3 regions of the Peribacillus sp. AS_2 genome follow, and region 2 is predicted to be linked to each of the others. Evidence: riboswitches for the same ligand, from Rfam matches in the RefSeq annotation. Region 2 holds a riboswitch; each other region holds the start of a gene.
What was found. A riboswitch is a leader RNA that binds a small molecule or an ion and turns the genes downstream of it on or off. The one in region 2 is predicted to bind cyclic di-AMP.
Positions count from the first base shown of each region.

Region 1: it holds a riboswitch for cyclic di-AMP, as region 2 does, so the genes downstream of both, OTG27_RS19640 (TrkH family potassium uptake protein) here and OTG27_RS06265 (APC family permease) in region 2, are expected to answer to the same signal.
Region 3: it holds a riboswitch for cyclic di-AMP, as region 2 does, so the genes downstream of both, OTG27_RS25730 (cation:dicarboxylate symporter family transporter) here and OTG27_RS06265 (APC family permease) in region 2, are expected to answer to the same signal.

Region 1 covers NZ_JAPTGA010000011.1:144,307-151,837, reverse strand. The annotation lists gene OTG27_RS19670 (aminoacyl-histidine dipeptidase) at 103-1,569, opposite strand; gene OTG27_RS19665 (VanZ family protein) at 1,608-2,216, opposite strand; gene OTG27_RS19660 (ABC transporter permease) at 2,444-3,460, opposite strand; gene OTG27_RS19655 (ABC transporter ATP-binding protein) at 3,457-4,182, opposite strand; gene OTG27_RS19650 (TetR/AcrR family transcriptional regulator) at 4,301-4,900, shown strand; gene OTG27_RS19645 (hypothetical protein) at 5,307-5,498, opposite strand; cyclic di-AMP (ydaO/yuaA leader) riboswitch at 5,828-5,970, shown strand; gene OTG27_RS19640 (TrkH family potassium uptake protein) at 6,122-7,447, shown strand; gene OTG27_RS19635 (potassium channel family protein) at 7,471-7,531, shown strand, end outside.
Region 2 covers NZ_JAPTGA010000003.1:148,328-155,858, forward strand. The annotation lists gene galU (UTP--glucose-1-phosphate uridylyltransferase GalU) at 1-622, opposite strand, end outside; gene OTG27_RS06250 (DUF6044 family protein) at 785-2,455, shown strand; gene OTG27_RS06255 (glycosyltransferase family 2 protein) at 2,471-3,493, shown strand; gene OTG27_RS06260 (GtrA family protein) at 3,453-3,908, shown strand; cyclic di-AMP (ydaO/yuaA leader) riboswitch at 4,260-4,406, shown strand; gene OTG27_RS06265 (APC family permease) at 4,543-6,369, shown strand; gene OTG27_RS06270 (RhaT/GlcU family sugar-proton symporter) at 6,860-7,531, shown strand, end outside.
Region 3 covers NZ_JAPTGA010000026.1:21,997-29,527, forward strand. The annotation lists gene OTG27_RS25720 (D-alanine--D-alanine ligase) at 1-880, opposite strand, end outside; gene OTG27_RS25725 (hypothetical protein) at 1,306-2,088, opposite strand; gene OTG27_RS25730 (cation:dicarboxylate symporter family transporter) at 2,623-3,882, opposite strand; cyclic di-AMP (ydaO/yuaA leader) riboswitch at 4,054-4,201, opposite strand; gene OTG27_RS25735 (efflux RND transporter periplasmic adaptor subunit) at 4,401-5,660, opposite strand; gene OTG27_RS25740 (hypothetical protein) at 5,675-6,337, opposite strand; gene OTG27_RS25745 (YegS/Rv2252/BmrU family lipid kinase) at 6,466-7,359, opposite strand; gene OTG27_RS25750 (TetR/AcrR family transcriptional regulator) at 7,491-7,531, opposite strand, start outside.

The sequences.
Region 1 (7,531 bases), on a different contig from region 2:
CTGGAGTGGAAATCTAAAAAAAGAGACATCCCATCGATTAACGATAGGATGTCTCCAAATCTATTGAATATCATTTTGCCCTTGCCCCAAACATGCAGTTGTTCAAAGATCCTTCATCCTCTTTAATGTGTAAACAAAATATTCCCAGTTGTTTATGGTCGAAGGGATGCTTAAGTGTTCTTCAGGTGTATGTACGGAAAACATATCCGGTCCGATTGAAACAGTATCCAGCCCTGGTATCTTATCTATGAATACCCCACACTCGATCCCTGCATGCACAGCGATGATTTCAATTTCCTCATGATATTTTTCTTTGTATGTCTCTTCAAATAATTTCTTGAGTTTCGAATCAGGATTATAGGGCCATTCCGGATAATCCGCATCAATCAATAGCTTGCACCCAAGCATGTCGGCAATCACCTTTGCCTGCGTGACCATATTATATTTGATGCTTTTGACCGAACTCCTGATTTCACTTTCGAATATCATTTCCGCTTCATTTGTTGTAACGACCCCTAGATTCGTCGAACTTTCGACTAATCCTTCTATTCCCATACTCATACCTTGAACGCCATGCGGGATTACCAGTAAGGAGGTAATGGCTTTAGTCACCGTCTCTTTGGAAAAAACGTTTGAAGAAATCGTTTCGATCTTTTCAAATCTAATCGATACCTCAGGGTCAGAAGATTGCAGTTCATTTTTAAAAGTATCCTCCCATTTCTGGAGTCTCTCCGTTATCTTCTGAACATCTTCTACAGAAATCAGTACAGTCGCCTCTGCTTCACGAGGAATCGCATTCCCTTTCAAGCCCCCGTTCATTTGCTGTATGAAGCAAGGGAAGTCTGTCGTTAATTCATGTAATACTCTGCCCAAAAGTTTATTGGAGTTCCCTCTTTCCTTATGAATGGACATACCGGAGTGTCCGCCCTTCAACCCTTTAATCCTGATGCTATAAGATACAGCATCAACAATGGAAGCTGATTCCCATCCGATTGACAGGATCTGCCGCACGCGTATTCCTCCAGCAGAGCTGACCAGCAGCTTCCCATCTTCCTCCGAATCGATATTGATCATCATTTTTCCCTTGAAGTGAGCCGGATCCACGGCAAGTGCTCCGTTCATTGTCGTTTCTTCTTCAGTCGTTATGACTATTTCAAGAGAGGGATGCGGAATATCATTCGCATCCAATAATGCCAAAGCATAAGCAACAGCAATTCCATTATCCGCCCCCAATGTTGTATCCGTTGCATACAACATGTCTCCCACAATCCTTAATTGAAGCGGATCCTTCTCAAAATCATGAAGCGTTCCCTTGTTCTTTTCGCAAACCATATCCATATGCCCCTGGATAATGACGGTAGGTGCACTTTCATATCCAATTGTGGCAGGCTTTTTGATGATGACATTCAGCGCCTCATCCTGGATCACCTCCAGGTCCCTATCCTTAGCGAAGTGAACCAGATAGTCACTGATCGCTTTTTCATTAGCCGATCCTCTCGGGATTTCGGAAATCGCTGCAAAATAATGAAATACCGGATGGCTCGATAATTCTTCTAAAGTGTTATACATGAAAAACACCCTTTCATATAAAATGTTTGTACTGCCTCTCATCCCTTTACTTTTCCAGAACGGAACACTGCCACTCTCGTGAACAATGGATACAGAACGTACCCTAGATAAACACCAATCATATTCAAAATAAGGTCATCGACATCCAAACTTCCGCGCCGAAAAACAAACTGACAGATTTCGATGCCCGAAATCGAAAGTAATGGATAAAGAAATTTCCTTTTATCGGAGGGCTCTTTCCCTTCCCTGGGAAACAAATACAGCCCGAATGGAATGAACAGCCCCACATTGGCACTAAGGTTATAAAATGACACAAGCCCGTTCATATCGTTCGATAAATATGAAAGAATCGTAGAAAAAGGAACTAAATTATACGAATATACCTGCCCTTCTGGTCGAAAGAACAGCAAAACCAATAATGATAAACTGTAGCCAAACAATACAGCCTGCCACAAAGGGCGCGGAATTCGGACCGTTTCACCTCGAAAAAAAAGTACCGCAAATGAAACGAAAAGAAGTATACAAAACCAGACAACAATGATTACCAAAGGATTCAAATATAATCGGAGCTGAAGGAAAAAAGGCAAACCGCACAAAAACAATGCTTGCGACAGCAAAAGGGAAAGCATGACCGATTTTAGAGACATATAACTCCCCCCTTCTATTTCTTTCCAAATCATTGCATATGCTTATATCCTAGGACAACTTTAAGAACCCGTCAACAAACTGCAGTCAGTAGAAAACCGTCGAGGGGGAGGCTTTTTCGAATAAATCAACCGATAGGAAGGATAATTCGGCCTTTTTCCGGTAAAACAAAAAAGCCGCTTCCTCACTTTCCAGGAATCCGGCTTCTTTTGTTAAGTTGTTGTTGATTTCATAGTGCACGGTATTTTTTTAAGCTAATGATATTGATGGTGATGAAAACGATGGCAAAGGCCAGGAGAATGAGCAGATCCAGTAAGACCTCATTGAACGTGAAACCTTTGTACATAATGCCATTCATGGCATCCGATGCGTAATAGAGAGGCATGACCTTGCCGATTTTTTGGAGCCAGTCTGACATGCCATCCAATGGGAAAATCCCTGTAAAGAAGACTTGCGGCACGATGACCAGCGGAATGAATTGTACCATTTGGAATTCGGATGTCGCGAAACTCGATAGTAATGTACCAAGGGATAATGCAACGAGCGCGACCAGTATATTCGTCAGTAAAACGAGCCAAATGGAGCCAACAAGGACGATATCCAATACATTGACAGCATATAGCACGACAATTATGGTTTGAATTAGAGCAAATAAGCCATATCCGATCACATAGCCCGCTACGATTTCGTTTCTTTTGATCGGTGTGGCAAGCAGCCGTTCCAACGTACCACTTGTACGCTCCTTCAAAAGCGCAATCCCCGCTATTAAAAATACAAAGAAGAAAACGAAAAAGCTTACGAGCATCGGACTGAATGTATCAAAACCCTTTGTGTTGGCGTCTCCGTAAACATATTTCTCCTCAATTGAAGGAGTGTTTTTTTCATTCCCTTGCAAGCCTTGCATCATTTGCATTTGAACGGCCTTTGCCCGGGTAGGTTCGTCGTTCAAAAGTGTGAGTTTCATTTTTCCATTTTCAACATGAAGCCAGCCATCCGTATCCTTTTCAATCATCTTTTCCTGTGAGAATTCCTCAGCAGCCGTCACTTGAAAATCCGCTTTTTTCAATGCTTTAACGATCGTTTCATCACTGCCTGTAACAACGATTTTCAAATCACTTGCCTCTGTATCGAAAATAAAATACATGAGCGTTAAAATGAGCAATGGAGCCAGGAAAAATAAAGCGAGCGTCCTTCGATCCCGGCGCATCTGCTGGGTAATACGAGTAACAAGAGAGGCAATTCTCATTTTAGGCCGCCTCCAATCCTTAAAAAAACATCATCAAGCGTTTCCGCGGCAAATTGAGTTTTTAAAGCTGCAGGGGTTCCTGCCGCGATGATTTCACCTTCACGCAGCATCGCCAGTTTATCGCATCGTTCCGCTTCATCCATCACATGCGTCGTGATGATGATCGTCTTATCATCTTCATTCCTTAAACGTTCAAGTTCCTCCCAAATCGATTGTTTCAGCAAAGGGTCTATTCCTACTGTCGGTTCATCCAATATGAGAATCTCCGGATTTTGGATGAGTGCAACCGCAAGTGAAAGACGGCGTTTCATTCCCCCTGAATAATGGGCAACCCGAACGTTCAAATCATTCGTCAGCTGTACGATTTCAGCTGCATATTGAATGCGTTCCCTTCGTTCCTTTTTCGAAAACCGGTATAGCTTCGCAAAAAATTCGAGGTTTTCAGCTCCCGTCAATTCTGTATATAAAGCATCGGACTGTGCCATATAGCCTACATCCATTAACAGGGATTCATTTGGCACTTCATGATCCAGAACCGTGACTTTACCCGCATCGGGTTTAATCAATCCGACAATCATTTTAATCAAGGTCGTCTTTCCGCATCCGGATGGACCTAGCAAACCAAAAATTCCGCTTTTTTCAATATTCAGGCTCATTGGCTGAATGACCTTCTTCTGCTGAAAACCCTTAGCAATTCCATCAATGGAAATCGCATTTTTCATTGCACACACATCCTCCCTCTTTAATTGACACGGTGTTGAGTGTATCATCATTCTAAGGTAGCATTCGGTCTAATACAATCAACACATTTGGAAAAATGTTCAGTGAAGGAGACATTCCATGGCATCGATTCATGAGGATATGGTACAAAAGACGAAAAAGCAGATACAACATCATTTTATTGCACTTATTGAAGCAGAGGGGTTCTCACATGTATCCGTGAAGAAAATCGCAGAGCGTGCCAATATTAATCGGGGCACATTCTATTTGCACTACACAGATAAATATGAATTGATGGATCACTTACAACAGGAATTGTTACATGAACTTCAAACCCGCATTACTGCCATTTTGCCTAAAGAGGCTTTTTTGGCTCTTAATCAACAGCAACTTTATCCGCCTTTCATAGCGATTTTTCAATTCATCAGTGAACATGCTCACGCATTAAGGGCCATTCTTGGTGATCAGGGCGACCCTTCTTTTGCGAAAAAAATAAAACGGGTTTTCGGTGAAGTACTGTTGGAGCGTTTGATCAGCCTGCATCCAGAAGCTAAAGATGAAGCTTTCCGCATGTATATGCACGCCTTCCTGACATCGGCGATTTTAGGAGTGATTACTGAGTGGCTGGAGAATTGTGAGGAACAAACGGCGGAAGAAATGGCGAAAATTCATTTTAAAATCTTGAACTTCATCAGCCAATTGCGCACATTCATCCAATGAACGATTTTAGTTGGAGATACCTATTCCGCACAAAAGAATGGAAGGGTATTTCCAGGATACCAATGCATTTCTTAATGTCATCGCTTCTCCCCCTTTGATCGTACAATTTAAACCCCCGTCCCCAAGGAACGAGACCAATTTGCAATGCCCCCCATACATACCCAACAATCGTCGGCTGCTCTCGGGAAGTGGTCATTTCATTTTACTTTTCTCTGCTTTACGTCCACATTAGTAGTTACCAAATTTAAACATTAATGGTTCGATTCTGTAAATAACGCAAAAAAAACTCATTAAATATAATGAGTTTAAAAGCAAAACAAGATATGGATTTTTCGCTCACCGTTCCTGGATACAACACAGGGATTACAATAATTGAATACCGCTATGAATGTTGGAATCAGTTGATTTACCTTGGGGAAAACAGTTTTAAAAACGGATTCTTTTTCTTATCCGTTATCCTTAATTCATTCATGATGATTTGATCCTCATGATCGGCTATCCATTTCCTTAGTGCATCTTTATCCTGGCATTGTGTTAAATATGTTTGGCCACCCTTGCCTGTAGCATTGATAACATATCTATTGAACGTCTTCTCCATAATTGCCCGCCTTTTTATTAAAATGTATTGAATTTAACTAATAATGTACTGCTTTTTCCTTTATCTTTTACAAAAGAAACATAATATATCTATTACAAATTTCGATTGGCAATAGCATGTTCTGCTTGAAATTATTGAATAAAGTATATCGATGCCGGTTATCATAATTGGATTAATCGAACCTATCATAATGTGCCAACTAATATTTGTCAATACGTTTTTTTAATGTAAATAAAACGTAAATTTTCAGTTTTATTAAAGAAATATTTTTTTACGATTTAGGGGTTTACAACTGCTAAATGATGGGAGTAGAATACGTTTATCAATTTAATGCATTTCGGCCAAAACTCATGGAAAATGAGTACGGAGGACCCAATCATTTGGGGTTAATTCTGCCTTGCAGAAGGGATGAGATCAGCTCTTTCGCCATCCTACCCGTCAGCTAACTTCGTCGGCTAAAGCGAAGGAGGTCATAAGACCGCCTATTTCGGGAGCCTTTTTTGCACGCTTTTTGTGGCAATAGAGCTATTCGATGTTTTCGCAGGTCTTTTTATTATGCCTTTAAACAGATTAGAAAAGAGATTGTTGATTAAAAGTCATACATTAGGGATGATCATTTGAGAATGACAAAATTGGATCCGCCAAAAATACTTGTACTCGGCTTTGCCATCCTGATACTTATCGGAGCCTATTTATTGACCCTGCCGGTTTCCACTGAAAATGGCCATGGTCTTTCTTTTCTGGATGCTTTATTCACCTCGACTTCCGCTACATGTGTAACAGGACTGGTCGTTGTGGATACGGGATCGACCTTCACCACTTTTGGTGAGTTGGTCATCTTAACACTGATTCAGGTAGGCGGCTTAGGGTTCATGTCATTTGCGACGTTTTTCTTTTTCCTTCTAGGCAAAAGGATTTCCTTAAAAGGCAGGTTACTCTTGCAGGAGTCGTTAAATAATCTATCCATGGCGGGTGTAGTCAGATTAGTGAAACGGCTGTTGATTTTCACAGCCATCATTGAAGGTGTGGGTGCACTTATCTTATCGATTCGCTTTTCTTTTGACATGCCAACCGGCAAGGCGATCTATTACGGTGTTTTTCATTCCGTCTCGAATTTCAATAATGCCGGTTTTGATTTAATGGGGGAATTCAGGAGTTTGACCCCTTATGTATCGGATCCATTCGTAACCCTTACCGTTGCCTTCCTCATCACGTTTGGCGGGATAGGCTTTATCGTGATGAATGAACTATACGAATATCGTGACACCCATCGTTTATCCGTACATACGAAGATCGTTCTGACGACTAGCGTGACCCTTACGATTGCCGGCGCGATTTTAATCTTTTTATTCGAGTACGGCAATGCCAAGACATTGCAGCCTTTATCTTTCATGGGTAAAATGCTGTCGTCCTTATTTCAATCGGTATCACCAAGGACGGCAGGCTCCAACACGCTGAATATCCCTGATTTGACCCAGCCTGCATTACTGCTCATCATTTTCTTGATGTTCGTTGGGGCTTCACCCGGATCGACTGGCGGCGGGATTAAAACGACTACATTGGCCACGCTTGTAGGAACGGTTTGGTCGCAGATCAAAGGTAAGGGTGATGTGGTCTTGTTCCGTCACCGCATCGTGAGTGAAACGATCTTTAAAGCATTATCCGTCACATTCATTGGTGTATTCATGGTTTCCATCATCTCCATTCTGCTGACCATCACTGAAAGCGGAACTGATTTCTTGATGATTTTGTTCGAAGCCACTTCAGCTTTCGCCACCGTGGGACTTTCAATGGGTTTGACCCCGGAATTATCACCGGCCGGCCGGATGCTCATCATTTTCACGATGTTTGCAGGCCGTGTTGGTCCTTTGACTTTGGCCTTTGCTATCGCCATGAGGCGCAAGCCAGATCCGTTCCGACGTCCAAAAGGGAAAATCATGATTGGTTAATAATGAATGAAGGAGTGTAAAAGATGGGAAAACGACAATACGCCGTGATAGGTTTAGGCAGATTCGGAACCAGTGTGGCCCATA
Region 2 (7,531 bases):
ATAAAATATATCGGCCAATTATCGCCTGTGTTGATGGTGCATCCTCCACTTTTGGCTTTTCCACCAAGCTTCTTACCAGAAATAAATCCTCATATCGTTCTTGGAAGTTTACGATCCCATACTTGGAGACTTCGGCTGGTGATACTTCCTTACATCCGATAATGCTCGCTCGAACCTTGTTATACCGCTCCATTAACTGCTTCAAGGCTGGAACCTGGCTATCCACGATATCATCCCCTAACAGGACGGCAAAAGGTTCGTCTCCGATAAAAGTTTTGGCACATAAAACTGCATGACCCAGACCTAAAGGTTCCTTTTGCCTTACATAGTGGATATCGACCATGTTGGAAATGTTCTCCACGATCTTAAGCAGATCATTTTGACCTTTCATTTGCAGAAGCATTTCAAGCTCAATCGATTTATCGAAATGATCTTCGATGGCACGTTTGTTTTTACCCGTAACGATGATAATATCCGTAATCCCTGATTGTACCGCTTCTTCGATAATATATTGAATGGTCGGCTTATCGACAATCGGCAGCATTTCCTTTGGTTGAGCTTTCGTAGCAGGCAAAAATCGTGTTCCTAAACCGGCTGCTGGAATCACCGCTTTCCTTATCATAGCCCAGCCCCTTTTTAAGGTTCTTTTATATGCTTATTGCATTTTATGTGGTCATTGGTTGACCTATATCAAAATAGGTTAAAATAAATCCCTAAAAAAGAATAGATTTACCTCCGAAGCCAAATATTATGGATATATGAATTTAATCAAGAGGTGGATATTTTGCCAATTGAAAATAAAGAGAGAAAACAAATCCTTTTTGCCTTACTCGTCATTGTTTTATATCTTTCGCCCTTAATCATCCTTGGAGAAAATGCGCATATTCGCGTACATGATAATTTGGATTCCAACCTTGCCTGGTATAAAGTCCTTTCAGAAAGCGGTGAGTTATTCGGTGCAATTGACGCCAGAATTCCTCAGATTATGAATGGGCTGCCCCGTAATGCTTTTGGCAGTGAGTTCAGTATTATCGTGTGGCTTCATGCTCTTTTTCCGACAATGGTCGCATATGCAATAAGCCAGGCATTAACAAGGTTTATTGCATTCTTTGGTATGTATATCTTATTGAAGGAACATTTGGTTACAGGAAGACAATCAGGTTGGATTAGGGTTGGAACATCCTTAGCCTTTGCCCTTACCCCATTTTGGCCATCGGGAATGCTCAGTACACTTGGGATGCCTTTAGCCCTTTGGGCTTTTTTGAATATCCGCAGCAAGGATCATTCTTGGAAGAATTATTTGGTCCTTACACTTCTACCGCTTTATTCAAGCATCGTGCTTGGCTTTTTCTTTTTCCTTGTTGCAATGGGCTTTCTTTGGCTAACGGATGTAATCAGGGGAAAAGGATGGAATATAACGTTTCTTCTTTCAATCGTTTATATGACCGTCATTTTTGGTTTGGTGGAGTATCGTTTGGTCGCTTCATTCATTTTTGATTCGGAGCCAAACAGCAGAGATGAATATTTTCACGCAAGGCTGCCGCTCGATTGGGTCATTAAGCTTACTTTCAAAAATTTCGTTCTTGGACATACGCATGTCATGACTGTACATGCGCTTATCATCCTGCCGATTACAGTCTTTGCCCTTTATATTATTCTGACAAAAAAATTGTGGAGACAGGAAAAGGTATATGTTTTTTTATTCGGCTTGAATTTCATGCTCTCAGCGTGGTACGCATTTTGGTTTTATAAAGGCTGGCTTCCTTTAACGGAAAGGTTCCATACCCTGGATACTTTTAACTTTGCCAGATTTCACTTTTTAAGGCCGATGATCATTTACTTGGGGTTTGCCCTTGCGATAAAAATCATTTGGGAATACAGCGACTATGCTAAGAAAACCCTTTCTATTTTCATCGCCGTTCAAATACTGATTTTAATCGGTTTCAATGAGGAAATCACTCACAATGAAAAGCCAACTTTTAAAGAGTTCTATTCAGAAAGCCTTTTTCAGGAAATAAAAGATCATATTGACCGTCCACAAGAAGAATATCGTGTTGCCAGCATTGGGCTGCATCCCGCAATCGCTCAATATAATGGATTTTACACGCTCGATAGCTATAACAATTTTTATCCGCTTTCTTACAAACATCAATTTCGTCAAATAATTGAAAACGAATTGGCTAAGAATAAAAACATCAGAATCTATTTTGATGAATGGGGAGGACGTTGTTACCTATTTACCGATGAGCTTGGGAAGCATTATATGTTCAAGAAAGGCTCGAAGAAAGAGCTGAAAAATTTGGACCTCAACATGGATGCGTTTAAAGGATTAGGCGGAACGTATATATTTTCTGCCATCCCAATCAACAACTCGAAGGAAAACGGATTGGTGCTGGATAGGGTTTTCACTAAAAAAGGAAGCGTATGGAAAATTCATTTATACAGAGTCATGTGAAAAGGGGGGAATAGAATGAATTCACCGATTGTAACGATTGTTGTACCTTGTTATAACGAAGAAAGCGTTTTGCAGGAAACCATTTCCCAGCTTTGTGGATTGATGAGGGGGTTGGTCGATGAAAACGTTGTTTCCGGTCAAAGTAAAATTTTGTTTGTCGATGATGGGAGCAAAGATCAAACTTGGAAGATCATTTACAAAGAAACGATTAATAATGAATATGTTCGCGGGCTAAAGCTTTCCCGGAATGCTGGACATCAAAATGCACTTCTGGCTGGGTTGTTTACAGCCAAGGAAGCCTCAGATTGTGTGATTTCCATTGATGCAGATTTACAGGATGATATTCAAGTCATCCCGGAATTCATTCGTAAATTCAATGAAGGATGTGAAATCGTATATGGTGTCCGCCAGAAAAGGGACCTTGATTCATTCTTTAAACGAACATCTGCAACAGGTTTTTATAAATTGATGAACAAGATGGGGGTTAACCTTGTCTATAATCATGCCGATTTCCGGCTAATGAGCAAAAGGGCGATCATGGAGTTGGAACGCTTTAATGAAACGAATCTTTTTTTACGGGGGATTGTACCGCTCATTGGGTTTAAGACGGACTCTGTTTATTATGACCGTAAAGAAAGATTGGCCGGGGAAACGAAATATCCATTTAAGAAGATGGTTGCTTTTGCACTTGATGGCATTACTTCCTTTTCAGTTACACCGATCCGGCTTGTATTATGGCTAGGATGTCTTTCCTTTTTTATTAGCTTACTCTTTGGGTCTTACTTTTTATGGTTGAAATTTTATGGGCAGACCGAAACTGGCTGGACCTCATTGATCACCTCCATATGGTTGATCGGTGGACTACAGTTGATTGCTGTCGGGTTGATTGGGGAGTATATCGGAAAAATCTATAATGAATCCAAACGCCGGCCTAAATATATTGTTGATCTTGATCTATTTAATCCGCTCGATTTTAAAAAACGGGAGCAATTAGAAAATGAACGGAACAGTATTGAAAAACTATCTAAAACAAACTAACTCCTTTATCCGCTTTTTATTGGTTGGAATAGTCAATACAGCGGTTGGACTTTCCATCATGCTTTTTCTCATGAATGCTCTTGAATTATCTTACTGGATCTCCACCTTTATCGGCAATGGTACGGGAGCTGTAACGAGTTTTCTTTTGAACAGGACTTTTACCTTTAAAAGCGATATAGAATGGCGGCGAGGAGTTGCCCGTTTCTTTTGCGTCATCCTGATTTGTTATTCCGCCGCTTATTCTATAGGCCAAGCCATTTCAGAATCACTGGAAGGAACCGTTCATTTATCCATACAACAAAATTTGGCTGTTCTGATAGGAACAATCTTTTATACAGTGCTTAACTATCTTGGTCAGAAATACTTTGTCTTTAAAAAAAGCAATTTGAGGCCAATTCAAGAAGGAAGGAACTAATTGGCATAGATCAGTGGAATAATGCCCCCGAATGGACGGGAATTAAAAATGGAATCGGAAAGCGAAATTCTGATTTTATGACTATCCAAGCTGGGGCAGATCTGTTTTACTTAATCCATCAAGTTACTTCATTTTTCCTTTTGGGGAATCTATCTTTTGTTCATTGTCTTCTTGAATATCTTCCTTTCAGACGTTTACTTTCCTCCTTTCCTACCATCGAATCATGTGTTTGCATGACTTTTGTTATATAAGTCAAGAATAAAACCTCGCTTATAAATAATAATTCTATTTCTGTGCAAAATTTTCATTTACTTTTCCATTTCACGGGAGTATGATAATCAACAGTTTCATATTTCTAAATCGCTTAAACCTTATGGTGCGGGGGACCCGTTATTGGGATTGTCTTTAACAATCCAAGGGGTGAATCCTTTAAAAGGTAGGGCTACTCTTAGGTCCGAATCCGACAGCTAACCTCGTAAGCGTTATATGAGAAGGAAGGTGGAGCTTGTTAGACAAAAAAATTGATGTCTACAGGTCTATTTAGCTATGACTTGTAGGCATTTTTGTGTTTCGTCTCGTTTTTTTGCTACAGCTGGGAAACATAAACTTAAATTAAACTGGTGGTGAATTCTTGATGTTATCTTCTATAAAAAGGTTCTTGATCGGGAGACCTTTAAAATCAAATGCACTTGGTGAACAAAAGCTTAACAAAACAAAGGCGTTGGCGATATTATCTTCAGATGCATTGTCTTCGGTTGCATATGGGCCGGAGCAAATATTGATTGTCCTGATCACGGTCGGTGCTGCGGCATTCTGGTATTCAATCCCTATCGCGATTGGAGTATTGATCCTGTTAACCGCTTTGATTTTGTCCTACAGACAAATCATTTTCGCTTATCCACATGGCGGGGGAGCCTATGTGGTTTCAAAAAACAATTTAGGTGTCAATCCAGGGTTGATAGCTGGAGGATCCTTATTGGTCGATTATATATTAACTGTCGCGGTAAGTGTTTCCGCTGGTACGGATGCCATCACGTCCGCTTTTCCCGGCCTGCATGATTATAATGTCCTCATAGCCATTATTTTCGTCATCCTACTTACTATCTTGAACCTTAGGGGGGTTACGGAATCGGCATCTGTCTTGGCCTATCCGGTGTACCTATTCGTTTTAGCCTTGTTCATCTTGATTGGGGTTGGAATTTACAAAATTCTGACGGGAGGAGTCTCACCGGAATTGCATGCGTCAATCGGGACTCCGGTAGCCGGCATCAGTTTATTTATATTGCTAAGAGCATTTGCATCAGGAAGCTCCGCATTGACAGGAGTCGAAGCGATTTCCAATGCAATCCCGAACTTTAAAGATCCAGCACCGAATAATGCTGCGAAAACATTAATAGCGATGGGTTCCTTACTAGCTGTTTTGTTTTCGGGAATCGTATACTTAGCCTATTATTTAAGCATTGTTCCTAGCGCAGAGGTAACGGTCGTCTCCCAGATTGCTGAAGAGATCTTTGGACGGAATTTCATGTATTTCTTCATTCAAGGTACAACTGCATTGATCTTGATACTTGCGGCAAATACTGGATATTCGGCTTTCCCTTTGCTTGCGGTAAATCTGGCGAAGGATAAATTCATACCAAGGGCGTTTACGATCAGAGGGGACCGTTTAGGGTATTCCAATGGAATTATCATACTTGGACTTGCATCCATCATCTTGATAGTCGCAGTTGAAGGACATACGGAAAATCTCATTCCGCTTTATGCGGTTGGTGTATTCATCCCATTTACGTTATCCCAGACCGGGATGATTGTTAAATGGATTCGCGAAAAGCCAAAAGGCTGGATGATGAAATTAACCATTAATTCAATTGGTGCCATAATTAGCTTTATCGTCACGATGATATTCTTTTTAACCAAATTTATTCAGGTTTGGCCTGTTTTGATTTTTTTACCTATCATCATTTTAATTTTTCATCGAATCAGAAAGCATTATGAAGCAGTTGGAGACCAACTAAGGATTACAACATGTGAGCCGATCTTACCAATCGAAGGAAATATCATCATTGTACCTGTTGCGGGTATAACTCATGTGGTTGAGAACTCTTTAAATTATGCAAAATCTCTATCTGCACATCAGGTCATTGCCGTTTATGTCGCTTTTGAAAGAGAAGATGAAAAGAAATTCGAAGAAAAATGGAAAAAGTGGCAGCCGGATGTAAGGCTCGTTACACTGAATTCGTATTACAGAAGTATCATTCAGCCACTAACTAAATTTGTGGATACAGTAGAACATAAGGCTAGTGAATCCAACTATAAAGTTACGGTGATCATCCCCCAATTCATTCCGAAGAAGGGCTGGCACAATATACTTCATAACCAATCAAGTTTACTGATTAAGGCCTACTTGCTTTATAGAAGAAATGTGGTTGTTACGACAGTGCCCTATCATTTGAAGAAGTAAGATCCATTATCTAAGAAAAGAAGCAGACCTACATAAGGTTTGCTTTTTTTCTTATCTTTACAAAAAATTCAGCAATAACTTACGCTTCCGATATGTGAGTATGAACATTCATTACTCACAGTAACTATGAAGCCCGTACAATAAAAAGGATTTGCAGTAAGATGTGGGGATACTTCCTCTTTTAAAGCTTTAATTAATGTTAATATAAAACCTTCTCCATCATCATTATCCGATTGACTGCTGTTTGGGAAAGTTATTATTTCAAAGTCACTGATAATACGGAAATGGACATGCGACATCATCAACGGTGGATGGCATCAATCAGTATCATTAAAAAGGGCGTGCGTCTGCAGCCCTTTTGTGTTGAACACTACTTTAGGGGAAACACTTCATAAAATTACCAAGGGTCAATTCAAATAATGCGAACATATTAAGAAGACAAAATGAAATTTCCTGCTTAGTTTTGTACTTACATATATGGGGGTTGAAAATGGATATACTATTAGCTCTCTTGCCGGCATTATTCTGGGGAAGCATCGTTTTATTTAATGTGAAACTCGGGGGTGGACCCTATAGTCAAACACTAGGTACAACGATTGGAGCCTTGATTTTTTCAATTGGTGTTTATATTTTTGCCGATATTAAGCTGTCACTTTTGGTGTTTGGTGTCGGAGTCGTATCTGGATTGTTTTGGGCCGTTGGACAAGCTAATCAGCTTAAGAGCATTGATTTAATGGGAGTTTCTAAAACAATGCCGATTTCAACAGGATTGCAGCTCATTTCAACCACTTTATTCGGGGTCATAGTTTTTAACGAATGGTCTACAATGAAGGCGATTATTTTAGGCGTATTGGCATTGATCTTCATTATTATAGGAATCATCTTGACCTCCTTGGAAGATAAAGAATCGAAAGAGGGAAAGTCGGGAAACTTGAAGAAAGGAATTGTTATTCTCCTCATCTCGACATTCGGTTATTTGGTTTATGTGGTCGTGGCCCGTCTTTTTGATGTTGACGGGTGGTCAGCGTTGTTCCCTCAAGCGATTGGGATGGTAATAGGCGGTCTGTTATTGACTTTTAAGCATAAACCGTTTAACAAATATACGATTCGTAATATCATTCCGGGATTGATATGGGCTGCAGGGAACATGTTTTTATTCATT
Region 3 (7,531 bases), on a different contig from region 2:
ATCCAGAGCAATCCAATGACTTAAAGGCAGTAATGGCCATTTCGGATAAAGCTGCATACTCGCTTTCCGTTATCTCCGCCGGAATGACCATCGCTGAATTACCGTCTACATATTTTGCTGAATAATCATAGAAGGCAAAATCTTTCTTTGGGATGATCTCGCCTGCCACTGAACAAGACGGTTCATCATTACCAAGAATACCAAACTCGAGTTCACGAGCAATGACCCCTTCTTCAATGATGATCTTCCGATCGAATTGAAAAGCTTCCGCTACCGCTTTTTCCAGTTCATCAGCATCATTACATTTGCTGATACCGACACTTGAACCTAAATTGGCAGGTTTGACAAAACAAGGGTACCCCAATTCATCCGCTACCTTTTTGATGGCACTTTCAGTATTCTTCTCCCATTCGGAACGAATGAACCAAGTGTATTTCACTTGAGGAAGTCCTGCCTGGGCAAAAATGTTTTTCATGATGACCTTATCCATTCCTGCTGAAGAAGCTAAAACGCCATTCCCTACATAAGGAAGGTTCAACAGTTCCAGCATCCCTTGTACGGTTCCATCTTCTCCATTCGGTCCGTGAAGCAATGGGAAAATTACATCATACCCTGTTGATTCACTATCTTCATCAGTTGAATGTGCTTGCAAGGCAAGAGGCGAGCTCGATTTTTCCGGTGAAAATGTCAAAGCCTCCACATTCTCGGCAGGACCTGTTAACTTTGGTCCATTAATCCATGAACCATCTTTTGTTATGTAAATCGGATATATATCAAACTTTGCTAAATCGAGAGCTTTAATGACCGCTAAAGCCGTCTGCATAGAAACCTCATGCTCCGCAGATTTTCCACCATAAAGCAAACCAAGTTTAGTTTTCATGAGTTATTACCCTCCAATATTCTTTTAACCATGTTCATTGTATCACTTTACACTAAAACGGATAAAGCGAAACTTCCATCATTGTGGCTTTTCCAATGATTACTATTCAGCGGAACACAGGATAAAACCGCCACATCCTGTGGCAACTCCTGTGCTAGCACATCCTGTGCGTCGCAATCGGGCATTTACAGGCTGTTGGCTCACCACATTTCTTTTTCATTACATTTATCATCAGGCTTCCTTACAGCCTGTTAATGCGGGATAAAGCGAAACTTCCATCATTGAGGCTTTTCCAATGATTACTATTTGCAGAACACAGAATAAAACCGCCACATCCTGTGAACACCTCTACGTTTCCCTCTCTTATCTTTTATGCATGAGACGGTAAGTCTTACACCTAAAAAGTTCAAAGACTTCAAATAAAATCAGGAGGATGGTGTATTTCTAATAACGCTTTCCCAAATCTTCTCTTTTCGATTGAAAATAATAAATGCATCGGGCTCCTTACTATCTCTATCCAAAAAGGAATCATGCATTTCATCCATGTTTAAATAATCCCCTACGACCCATGCCGGTATCTCAATTTTCGTTCTAGTATACTTAACATCCCGAAAGGAAAAAACGAGCCCCTCTGCCAGAATATGAGCCAAGGAAACGATGATTTCTGCAGGAATCGCCGTCAGCTCTTTTTTCTTTCTGATTCCAAGCCACGTCCTCTCTAATTTTAACGGCTCCAGCTTTAGCGGAATCAGCCTTCCTAACATCATATAATATGTCGAAAGAGAACGAAAATAAATTTTATTGAACCAGCCATCATCCTGGGCAAGGTACACAAATTGGTTATTCAATTTACGGAAAAACGGGGGATCCAGATGGGTTTTAGCATGTCCTAAATATAAAAGTTCCGCTATTTCCCTTCCATCCAATTCATCCAGCCCTTCCGCTTCTTCAAAATCGATCCAACAGAAATCTCCATATGCCCGGACATTTTCTTTAACGAGCTTCGCAATAGCTTCAGATGAAGCGCTCTCAAGCAGGACATTCAAATTGTATTCCCCACCATCGAATTGATGTTTCAATAATAAGATCGAATCCAAGGTATACGGAAGCGAATTGACGAATTCACGAAAATTGAGTCCATTAAAAAGGACAAACCGTTCGGAAGCCTGCATATACATGTATAAGATATCATTACTTTCATTCTTCATAACCTGACCCCCTCCGAGCTCTCAATCAATAATGTTATTTTATCAAACTTTTGGAGTTTCACGTAAGTTATATAACCCCAATATTAATCATCATCTGCATCAGGTAGAAATCCATATTAACCAAATTCGAAGAAAGGATTATAAATGGTTTTTTCATTCATTCACTCATTTCATAGGGCCGCTTCCCTTTTTGCTGATGCTTCCCCAACTCAAAATGACCGACATTAGCTTTGAAAACAAATCAACCGTATTTTAAAGCCGGAAGGTAGTTTCATTTCACAACACATGACCTTCTGGGCCGAGAGGAAATGATTTGGTTTTGGGGTAAACAAGATGAAAGGCTTTATGAATTTGGGGGTATTTTGACATCCGGGAAGACGCGTCAAGAAGGTAGTTTCCTCCATAAAACAATTAAACTTGAAGTGCTTGAGTATCTGAAGGAAGCAGAGTTTACAGTCATCTAGAAAAATTAAGGAAGCGCTTTTTCATTCAATAAAAAAATCCAGAGTGACATTTCACTCTGGATTTTTTATATTAAGAAACTTGCTCTAACTCTTTTTTGGAAGGAGGGTTGAATTGACCTTCCCATTTAGAGATGACGATTGCCGCAAGTGAATTACCGATAACGTTTACCACTGTACGTCCCATATCAAGAATACGGTCGATACCGGCAATAAATGCTAGACCTTCAATAGGAATACCGACAGTTCCCAATGTCGCTAAAAGAACTACGAAAGATACACCCGGTACACCCGCAATTCCCTTGGACGTGATCATCAACACTAGCATCAGCGTAATTTGCTCATACGCGCTTAAATCGATTCCGTACATTTGAGCGATGAAGATAGCTGCTAACGCTTGGTATAATGTAGAACCATCAAGGTTAAAGGAGTATCCAGTCGGAATAACAAATGTAGCAATATGTTTTGGACATCCCGCTTTCTCCATTTTTTCCATGAGTTTCGGAAGAACCGCTTCTGAACTTGCAGTAGAGAAAGCAAGAATCAATTCTTCTTTTAGAAGTTTAATCAGCGTAAAGATATTGAATCCGACAAATTTCGCAATAAGACCAAGAATGACTATTACAAAGAAAATCATTGTTCCGTATACAGAAAGCGCTAACTTTCCTAGCGGAATTAAAGATTCCAAACCGAACTTGGAGATCGTCACACCGATTAGTGCAAATACACCGATAGGAGCGAATTTCATGACCATGTTAGTTAGGTAGAACATTCCTTCAGCTGTACCTTGGAAGAAGCGGAATACTGGTTTACCCTTTTCACCGATGGCTGCAATACTAAGCCCAAACAACACGGAGAAGAAAATGATCGCTAGCATATCGCCTTGTACCATAGCTTGAACTGGATTGGATGGTACAATGTGAACGAGTGTATCCACGAACGATTCATGCTGCTTAGTTTCTGCTGTATCAACATACGTAGAAATATCAGTTTGTTCCAGCTTATTCATATTCACACCAGCACCAGGCTGGATGATATTCGCTGAAATTAAACCAACAGCAATCGCTATCATAGTTACGACAACAAAGTATGATAATGATTTAGCACCTAGTTTACCTACCGCTTTCAAATCACCTACACCAGCAACTGCAACGATAAGGCTTGAAACGATGATCGGCACTACAATCATTTTAATCATTCGTAGGAAAATGTCTCCGAATGGCTGTAAAAAGTTTTGGGCCGTCTCATTACCATAAAAAATGGCACCAACGATAATCCCTAGAATTAAACCAATGAAAATTTGGCTAGCTAAACTTAGTTTGAATTTCTTCATTTACTTTCCTCACCTTCCATAAAGTCTTTGATGCAAAAACATTTTTGTCTCGGTAAGGGAAACAAGATACTAATAAAAGAAAGTAATTTTTCTTTTTTGAAAAACTCTGTCTTTACGCCGAAAAAAAAGACACTTCATGTGTCGATTTCTTATAGGCGTGAATATTCACACATGTTCCCTTGAAGACGCTGACGAGGTTAGCTGTCGGGTTAGGATTGGAAACACAAAAAGCCCTTTCATTTCTGAATTCACCCCTAGCGGATAAAATCCACAAAAATGGGTCCCCCGTTCTTGGAATAAGATTAAGCGAGTTAACTTATAATAAAATATTATACTAAAAATGATAATCTGTAAATATTTATTCGCATCCGTTCTAGAAAAAGGTCTTTAAATATGTCTGAATATTCTGTATTAATAGCTACTCTATCTATAATTACGCTTCCCGATTTTTAATCGCTTAAGTTATATTGATATAATTAATTAATAATTTGTCCTCACCTCTCTTGTGAAAAAAGCGGTTATTTTTCCAGAATGCCAAGTAACAGGTATCTTACTTTTTCCCTAGAGGTGAATTTTTTATAAGTTCTAGCTTTCACTTTTTCAAATTGAATCGGGGTAATAAAATAAGAATGGTTCTTCACTGCCACATTCGGCTTCAGGAGGATGACGTCACCTACAGACGGTCCCTTTATGATTTCCTGCTTCCCTTCAGCCTTAAGACCTTTTGTAATGTAATGTTTATCCACATGGCCTTTATTCGTCAACTTGTAAATATATGGATGTTTTTGGTATTGTACCGCCTCTATCGGTATAGAGGGTACACCGGCTTTCTCATTGGTTATTACAGTAAGATTCACTTTCGATCCCACCAACAGAGGTTCCGTTTCTTCGCCTTCCGGTTCGATTAAAGCCTGAAATGGAAATCTGTTATCTTTTTTTAATGATGGCTCTTCTGCGGGATAGGAATGGATACGGCCTATCGTCCCTTTCAATGCCTTTTTTGAATCAGAGGAACTTGCTTTTATAGTCATGCCCACTTCAGCCTTTTTCATTTCCTCTCCGGAGAAATACCCTTCAATTGCCATATTTGTAGAAACGATGGATATAATGGGATTATCAAGGTTTTTATTGATATTTTTAACGACACCATCAGCCTCGCTCGTCGTCACAATTGCACTGGACTGCTCCTCAATCGAACTTAATTTAGCGTCTAGCATTTTCACTTTTTCATCCAACCTGTTTTTTTCTAGTTCCTGCTTGTACATTTCTTGCTCAATGTTACTTTTAATAAGGTCTGAAGAGCTTGTTGTTATATCAATATTCAAGTTTTTTTCCACCGATTCATCAATTGCCGCTTCAGGTTCACTGGTCACGGTCCCCTGATAAGAACTCAACTTCCCTATGTATTCCTCAATCCCTGCCCTTTCCCCCTCAGCTGCCGTTTTCTCCGCTTCCAAACTCGCTTTAAGCGCATCAAGTTCGGTCGCCTTATACTCAAACAACGAGGAGCCAGCCGTAATCGAATCGCCTTCTTTTACAAGGAATTTCTTAAAATCATTTTTCTTGGCATCAAAATAGATATCATACTCTTCTACTGGTTTAATTACCCCATTTGTTTGAATAGTATCCGTAATTGTATCTTTTTTTACCTTAGTCCAGTTTTCAACGAAAACCGTCCGTTCCACTTTGCTTTCCTTTTTTTCAATAAGGTATAAGTTAACGGTTATTAACACTATCGACGCAATGGATACCGCCACTATTTTCCAGTTACCACTCATTCATTTCACCCGCTTTATACAAATACGCCTACTTGGATGTATCCTAAAAAGGCTTTAACAAACCATGTGGCCAAATAGAATAGAACAATCATTAAAAGGACCAAATAATTATTACGTTCTGTAAATTCCTTTAAATAAAAATATTGCAGAGCAATAATGAGAAATTGAAAAATGGTAATTTCACTGAAAAAGTGAATGAAATAATCACTTCTGAGAAAATACTGACTTATGATCCCCAAAGAAAAAGGATTGGCATCGCTGCCTATATCCATTAAAACGAATAAGGGAATCAATAATGTTTTTTCCACTAATTGCAGGCCAAAAAGAATCATTTGAACGATAACTAATTTTATGTAGGGGATATCAGTAACGATCCAAAAGAATAGAGCTGCTAAAAATATGTATATGGAAGGGTGGATTATTCCTGTTATTATATTGCCGCTCAAAATCAGCAACTTTGCTGCTTCAAATTCATTGACGCTCATCTTCGTGATTTCTTTGGAAAATGATTCTGAACCAATCCCAAAATATCCCCCAACGGCGAATACTATAAGACTAAGAAAATATATAAATATTAATTTCAATCCAAACTTTGTGACTGCCTCTGCATTTTGCAGCTGATAACGACTCCGATAAGGCTGTAAAATGCCCTTTAACAATCCGACCTGGTACACCATAATTGGTCCTCCTGCAAAAAATGATATATCATCATACATTTTATCCTATTTTGGAAACAATTGCAGAAATAAGGAATGAATATACAAAAAAAACACATAAGCCTTTCCCTTTAAATAGAATCCCCACACTAATTTGGAGTTAATACCGACAAATGGTGGGCAAGGACTTTAATGCGTGAAGGAGTTTGCCTATAGTTCTCTCCATCCATATCCACATCAAGCGGCCTCTTTGATTCAATAGTCAAGGTACCTGCTTGTAAATAAGTCACCCCAGAGTCAGAACTCATATTTTGAGTCCATGAACGTTTCATCGCTATTATTTCTAAAAATGCACCAAGGCTTGCATTTTCCAAGATGGCAACGCCAAAGAGCCCATCGTCTGGTCTAATCATGGGAAAGGGCAATAAATTAGTGCCGATAAAACAACCATTCAAGACCAAAATCATAACTGCTTCCCCTTCAATGAAATCCCCATCATATTCCACTTTATAGGGAAAGGGAGAACTCTCACCAATCGTCCTTACAGCGCTTAATAAATATCCTATCTTTCCGAACCTGCTTTTTTCCTGCTCATCAATATTATTTGAAGCATCTGAAATAAGCCCAACTCCCCAAAAATTGGAAAAATAGTCATTATTGGACTTACCAATATCAATTGGACGAACCTTACCGTTTATTAATGCTTCCGCAGCTTGACGAACATTTTGAGGAATCTTTAATGTCCTGGAGAAGTCATTGCAAGTCCCTCCAGGTAAAATCCCAAACAACGGCCGCCTCTGAAGGGGTGAAAGGCCATTTACACACTCATGTACCGTTCCATCTCCTCCCAATACGAAAACTACATCCATTTCTTCACCATATTCCAAACAATAACGGCATGCATCGCCTTTTTGCTTTGTTTGTAGAATGAGAAACTCATCAATATGTGGAGCTAATACCGGAAGACACCCTCCTAGATTCCTTTCGAGTTTATCATTTCCTGCATTTTTATTATAAATCAGCATTCCCTTTTTCCATCGCATGATTCCAGCCCCCATATTATTGAAAGAATTGTCTTCTTCCCATCACTTTTTACTTTTTCCTAAATCTCCGTTTTTAAATCTCATTAAAAATTTAAATGAAAAAGAGGCTTTCGCCCCTTTCAGTAAAGCCTTCATATATTCAGCAAATAATCCTTCATCAATAAGATAAGCT